Regions from separate parts of the Flavobacterium oryzicola genome, predicted to be linked through region 2. Evidence: riboswitches for the same ligand, from Rfam matches in the RefSeq annotation. Region 2 holds a riboswitch; the other holds the start of a gene.
What was found. A riboswitch is a leader RNA that binds a small molecule or an ion and turns the genes downstream of it on or off. The one in region 2 is predicted to bind S-adenosylmethionine.
Positions count from the first base shown of each region.

Region 1: it holds a riboswitch for S-adenosylmethionine, as region 2 does, so the genes downstream of both, PQ463_RS11725 (TlpA disulfide reductase family protein) here and PQ463_RS20385 (alpha/beta fold hydrolase) in region 2, are expected to answer to the same signal.

Region 1 is NZ_CP117879.1:2,917,795-2,921,110, reverse strand. It holds gene PQ463_RS11735 (PAS domain-containing sensor histidine kinase) at 1-644, shown strand, start outside; gene PQ463_RS11730 (response regulator) at 647-1,096, shown strand; SAM riboswitch class I at 1,319-1,419, shown strand; gene PQ463_RS11725 (TlpA disulfide reductase family protein) at 1,659-2,648, shown strand; gene PQ463_RS11720 (aminotransferase class V-fold PLP-dependent enzyme) at 2,837-3,316, shown strand, end outside.
Region 2 is NZ_CP117879.1:4,837,891-4,841,206, forward strand. It holds gene PQ463_RS20375 (homoserine dehydrogenase family protein) at 1-639, shown strand, start outside; gene PQ463_RS20380 (hypothetical protein) at 1,278-1,493, shown strand; SAM riboswitch class I at 1,685-1,792, shown strand; gene PQ463_RS20385 (alpha/beta fold hydrolase) at 1,870-2,853, shown strand; gene thrA (bifunctional aspartate kinase/homoserine dehydrogenase I) at 2,855-3,316, shown strand, end outside.

The DNA.
Region 1 (3,316 bases), 1.9 Mb from region 2:
GAAAAATAAAAACATTTGTAAGCCGTTTAGAAGACCATCTCGAAAATCAGCTGGATGAATCGACAACGAGATATGTTGAAAGAATCCATGTAGCGGCAGACAGAATGTTTACTATGATTGACGGTGTGCTTGCCTATTCTAAAATCAATGCCGACTCGCAAAAAGCAACAATCGTTGATCTCAATGAAGTCATAAAAAGCATAGAAACCGATCTTGAAATTTCACTTCAAAGAACAGGCGGAAATATTTATTATCAAGGGCTTCCTGTTATTGAAGGAGCTTCCGTACTACTCTATCAGTTATTCTATAATCTGATAAACAATTCTATTAAATTTGCTAGAGAAAATGTTCCGCCACTGATTACCATTAATGCAAAAGAACAAATTGAAGGCGGTAGAAGGACAGCTGTAATTACGGTAGAAGACAACGGAATTGGGTTTGATCTCGATCAGACTGGACGCATTTTTGAAACTTTTACCCGTCTAAACTCTAAAGACCGTTATGAAGGAACTGGCTTAGGATTATCTCTTTGTAAAAAAATAGCGGAACGTCACGGAGGAAACATTACCGCAACCGGAATTGCTGATAAAGGAGCTGTTTTTAGTATTACACTGCCATTTGAACAAAGAGAAAAAGATATTTAATCATGAGTAAGAAAATAATATTATTAGCTGACGATGATCAAGATGACGCAGAAATGTTTTGCGAAGCCTTGGCTGATATAGATGAAAATATTGTTTGTCATTGTGCAGAAAATGGTGATAAAGCATTGAAAATGCTGAAAAATCAAGATAAAATTCCAAGTGTCGTTTTTTTAGATTTAAATATGCCTATTATGAATGGGTGGGAATGTTTGAAACAATTAAAATCGGAAGAGAATTTTAAAGATATTCCGGTAATTATGATTTCTACTTCTTCGCACAAAAATGATATGGAAGCAGCTGGGAACCTTGGAGCATTCTGTTATTTTGTGAAGCCAAATAATTTTAACGATCTAAAACAAGTCCTCGGATTAATTACTTCAAATCTCGAAAACGGATTCAAAGAGCCTCTTTTAAATCTGGAAAAGAATAAATATCTGCATCTTTTTCTTTAGAATTTATAAATGCATTTCGATTCAGAATCTAAAAAACGTATGAATTTCTTTTATAAATAAGAATTTCAAAATAAACTTATTTTTTGTTTTAATGTTTTGATTATAAGTGTTTTATTGGGTTGTTAAAAAGCGCTTTTTTAATTAATTTGAAAAAAACAAAATTTAAACTTGATTAATTCGGTAGAATTACTATATATTTGTATCAGAAAAATTATAAAATGATACTTATCCAGAAAGACTGAGGGAATAGGCCCATTGAAGTCTTAGCAACCTGTTGCCGAATAAGGTGCTAAATCCTTCCGCAAAATGCGGGCAGATAAGAAAGATTTCATCCGTAAATCTGTTTAAGATCATCCAATTAAAAATTATTAAAATGAAAACTGAATCAATTTTATATGCCGGTTATGAGCTTTTGAATATAATTTTCGAAGAAAATAGTCTGGCCGTTTTTCGAATGTAAAACACCAATTCTCTCTTAGATTTTCTTTTTAAAATGCAATTTGCTGATGGTTTTTTCATCGGCCAGAAACTCTTTTGTCTAATCTTAAAAACTAAAAATAAAATGAAAAAAATACTATTAGGTTTTGCTTTGTTTCTTGGAGTTGTTCAAACTCAGGCACAGGAAAGTAATTTACAATTAAAAGGAACTGTTGCAGATACTGTGGCGCAATACGTTTACTTGCAGAAGTTTCACAATAAAATGTTTACCACGATTGATTCGGCAAAAGTAAAAGACGGAAACTTTAGTTTTAAAACAAAAGTAAAAACACCAGATTTATACGGATTAAGCGTCAATACAGAAAGTTCGCCATTGTATGTTTTTCTTGAAAAAGACCCGATTACGGTAAAACTAAGTCCGAAGAAATATTATACAGCCTCTGTGGTTGAAGGTTCAGCTTCACAGGATTTGTTTGAAGCCTATAAAAAGAGCAAAGATGTTGAAATCAGCAAATTCATAACAGAAAATCCAAAATCTATCGTTTCGGCTTATGTATTATACAGAAACTGGTCATATAGATTAACGCCAGAGCAGATTACACAAAATATTGCTTTGCTAGATAAAAGTCTTCAAAACACCACTTACGTGAAAGAATTAAAAGAACTGGCTATTGTTTTAGACGGATTAGCAGTAGGTAAAAAAGCCCCAGATTTTACAGCCAATGATCCTGATGGAAAGCCAGTTCGCCTTTATGATAATTTGAAAGGGTATACTTTAGTAGATTTTTGGGCTTCATGGTGTGGTCCTTGCCGAAGAGAGAACCCGAATATTGTAGCGGCTTACAAAGAATTTCATGAGAAAGGGTTTAACATCGTCGGGATTTCTCTGGATAAAAAGAAAGAAAACTGGATTAAGGGAATTAAGGATGATAATTTAACCTGGACACATGTTTCTGATTTGCTTTTCTGGAACAGTGCCGTTGCCAAATTATATGGTGTAAGAGCTATTCCAGGGAATTATTTGGTAGATTCTAAAGGAATAATCGTCGCGAAAAACCTGCATGGAGAAGAGTTGCAATCTACATTAAAAAGACTTTTAGGGCAGGCAAATTAATTTATTTAAACACATAGTAACATAGTTTTTCTTTATCTAAAAAGGCATTTCATTTGTTTTAACAAACATAGCTATGTGTGAAAATCTAGATTTTTTCAAATACCTATTATTTAGAATATAATCTATGTTTCTATGTGTTTAAAAAGATTCAATCAATAATAAATTTAATTAATTAAAATGACAAGGATATGAATGCTATTGAGCCAACAACAAAACCAACAGAGCCTGAATGTTACTTTTCTAAATTTAGAGAAAATACAATAGGAATTGACCATACTTTTGAATCGGTTTATGGAGAACAAAATCTAGTTTACGCAGACTGGGTTGCCAGCGGAAGATTATACGCGCCGATTGAAGATATAATGCTCAATAAAATTGGTCCCATGATTGCCAATACGCATTCGCTTTCAAGTCAGACAGGAAAAACCTCGACTTATGCCTATCAGCATGCGAGAGATATTATTAAAAAGTCCGTTAATGCCAACGAATCGGATGTTTTGGTAACTACAGGAAGCGGTATGACGGCAGCTTTATCAAAACTGCAGCGTATTATGGCGCTTCGAACCAAATCGGAAGAAGATAGACCTGTGGTTTTTATTACTCACATGGAACATCATTCTAATCAGGTTTCGTGGTATGAAACAAATGCCGAAGTGGTTATTCTGCCG
Region 2 (3,316 bases):
ACTGGAATTCCTGTTCTACAGACCTTAAGAGATTTGTACTATTCGGGAGAAAAAATTACAAAGATTCGAGGTGTTTTCTCTGATAATCTGAGTTATGTCTTTAATCGATTTTCATCAGAAGAAGTTACTTTTTCATCTGTTTTAAAAGACGCAAGCCTTTTGGGATTAATGAAATCAAATTTTAAAGAAGACCTTTCAGGAAATGATACGGCAAGGAAACTTTTGATATTGGCCAGAGAAATAGGAAAAGATTTTGAGTTTTCAGATATTAAAATTAAGCCATTTATAACCGAAGAGCATTTGGAGAAAAATGGCGTATTGAACAAAGACGCTGTCGATAAATCTTTTAAAATCGCCAAGATTACTCAAGCCGAAAATCACGTGCTTCGATATGTAGGAGAATTTGATTTAGAAAAAGGCACTTTAGAAACCAAATTAATTTCAGAACCAGCAGCTTCTCCAATCGGACAATTGAAAGGTTCTGACACTATTTTTGAAATTTATACTAAATCTTACGCCGATATTCCGATTGTAATTCAGAGTGCTCCGCCATGTAAACAGGCGATTTCGAGAGGAATTATAACCGATATTCTGAAAATTGTCGAGCGAATTAGGACTAAAGAAGCTGTTTGGCTGTAATTTTTTAGAGAAAAAAGAAAAAGGTTCTTTGATAAACTGATTTGTCAAATGGAATTATTAAGAAAAACAAGCTTGTTTTGTAAGTTTTTTACCTTTATTATTTCGTTTTCGTTTTTGTAGGATGTTTTTTGACGCTAAAAAACACATTTTCAACGAATTTTGTAATTAAATTCTTGATTTTAATTTGTGTAATAAAAAAAATATTTGCATATTTGTTATACCCAAAAACTACTAGAAATCAAATGAACTTAAAAGTCAACAAAATGTTTTGTGCCATTTCGGTTAAGACCGAGACGGGGGTCTCTATTGCTTAAAAAAATTGTAAGAATACAATAATAATATAGTAAGAGCCTCTCAAGAAATTTTGGGAGGCTTTTTAATTTACAACAAATGCAGAATTTAAATAAAATACAATATAAATCACAGATGAATAAATCCTTACAGATGAACAAGATGTTTACTGTCGCGCTTATTTGCGCATACGTCTGTTGATACTAAAAGTATATATGAGTGTAAAAACTTAAACCCTTTTGGTATCTAAAAATCCAAAAGGGTTTTTTTATTCCAGAAAACGATTTAACAAAAAGATAAACGAGAAATAAAGATTATAAAACACAACTTAACTAAAACTTAATATCATGAGCACATTGAACTACTTAGCAGAAAAAATTTCAAATTTGAAAAACAGAAGGACTAGAAAAAATAATCCGCCACCAACAAACGAATTGGCTCACCCAAGATTCGGAATAACTGAGGCTGGAATCACAGAGGAAAGTAAAGGAGCTGAGAAAAAAGCACCAAACTCTTTATTGTTTTTGATGTATTCAAAAGAAAATGACACGCTTTTTATCTAAACGGAAAAAGCATCATAAACTAGGGTAAAACCTGCTTAATTTTACTGGGCATTTTTGTTCGGTAAATTTTTGCGTATAATAGTTTTTGCTAAAGTAAGTCTCAGAAATTTAACAAACACTTTTAGATAAAATTTGTTTGTTAGAGAAAATAGTAGTTAATTTGCACTCGTTAAGTTCAAACACGTATTGAAATGTTATAAAGAAAGGACGAGGGATTAGACCCGATGAAGCCTTAGCAACCCTTCGGTAAAACGAAGAAGGTGCTACATTCTACCACGCCAAACGTGGAAAGATAACAACAAGATTTTTTCTAGTTAAACCTAGTTTTTCTTTCTAATATTTCCATATACAAGTCAATAATACAATAGATTTGAAATTGGAAAATATACCAAATCCCATTATAATTCAAGATTTCATCACAGAAAGTGGTGCAACTTATCATTCTATACCATTAAGTTTTACGCTTGCAGGACAACCGCTGCACAGCGCGCCTATTGTTTTGGTTAATCATGCTTTAACTGGAAATTCGCAAGTTACTGGCGAAAACGGCTGGTGGAATGACTTAATTGGCGAAGGTAAAACCATTGATACTGCTGTTTATACCGTTTTAGCCTTTGATATTCCTGGAAACGGAAGCAACTCTTTCTTAATCGATAACTATTTAGATTTTACAGCAAGAGACATTGCAAGAATTTTTATTGAAGGAATTAAAGCCTTACAAATTGAAAAGCTTTTTGCTGTTATTGGAGGTTCTGTAGGAGGCGGAATTGCGTGGGAAATCTTGGCATTAGCACCAAACATTACAGAAAACCTTATTCCGATTGCGAGCGACTGGAAATCGACAGACTGGCTTATCGCAAATTGCTTTTTGCAAGAGCAAATTCTAAATAATTCTTCAAAACCAATCGAAGATGCTAGAATTCACGCCATGCTTTGTTACCGTTCGCCAGAATCATTCAAAGAAAAATTCCAAAGAACCATCAATCAAGATCTTTTGATTTTTAATATAGAAAGCTGGCTGGCGCATCACGGAAAAAAATTGCAGAAAAGATTTCAGTTGTCTTCTTATAAATTAATGAATCAGTTGCTTAAAACAATTGATATTACTAGAAATAGTGAAAGTTTTGAAAACTTAATGTCTAAAACGAAAGCTTCAATTCATATTGTCGGAATCAATTCAGATTTGTTTTTTACAGCAAAAGAAAACGTAGAAACCTACGAAGAATTGAAGAAGTTTAAAGACAATGTTTTTTATAGCGAAATTGATTCGGTTCACGGACATGACGCTTTTTTAATCGAGTACAAACAATTAGATCATTTACTTGCCGACATTTTTAAGGCAGAAACAATAAAGAAATAAAATGAAAGTATTAAAATTTGGAGGTAAATCATTAGCAAACGGAGAAGGACTTAATAAAGTTGTTTCAATCATTTCTGATAAAGTAAATCAAGGTGAAAAAATTGCCGTTGTAGTATCTGCGCGTGGAAATGCGACAGATGAGCTTGAATTTATCTTAAGCATTGCGGCTAAAAATGGCAGTTACAAAGAATTATTAGAAAATTTCAAAAAATATCAAATATCAGATTATCCACAGGTTGATTTGTCTGAAGAGTTTAATGTCTTAGACAAACTTTTTGAAGGCGTAAGTTTAATTGGAGATTACAGCAAAAAAATCAAAGATCAGATTTTGTCAAAAGGTGAATTGCTTTCGGCTAAATTATTGACAGCAATTTTATTGGAAAAAGGAATTCCAGCCAATTTTGTGGATACAAGAGATCTGCTGAAAACCGATTCTAAATTTGGCGATGCACAGCCATTAGAA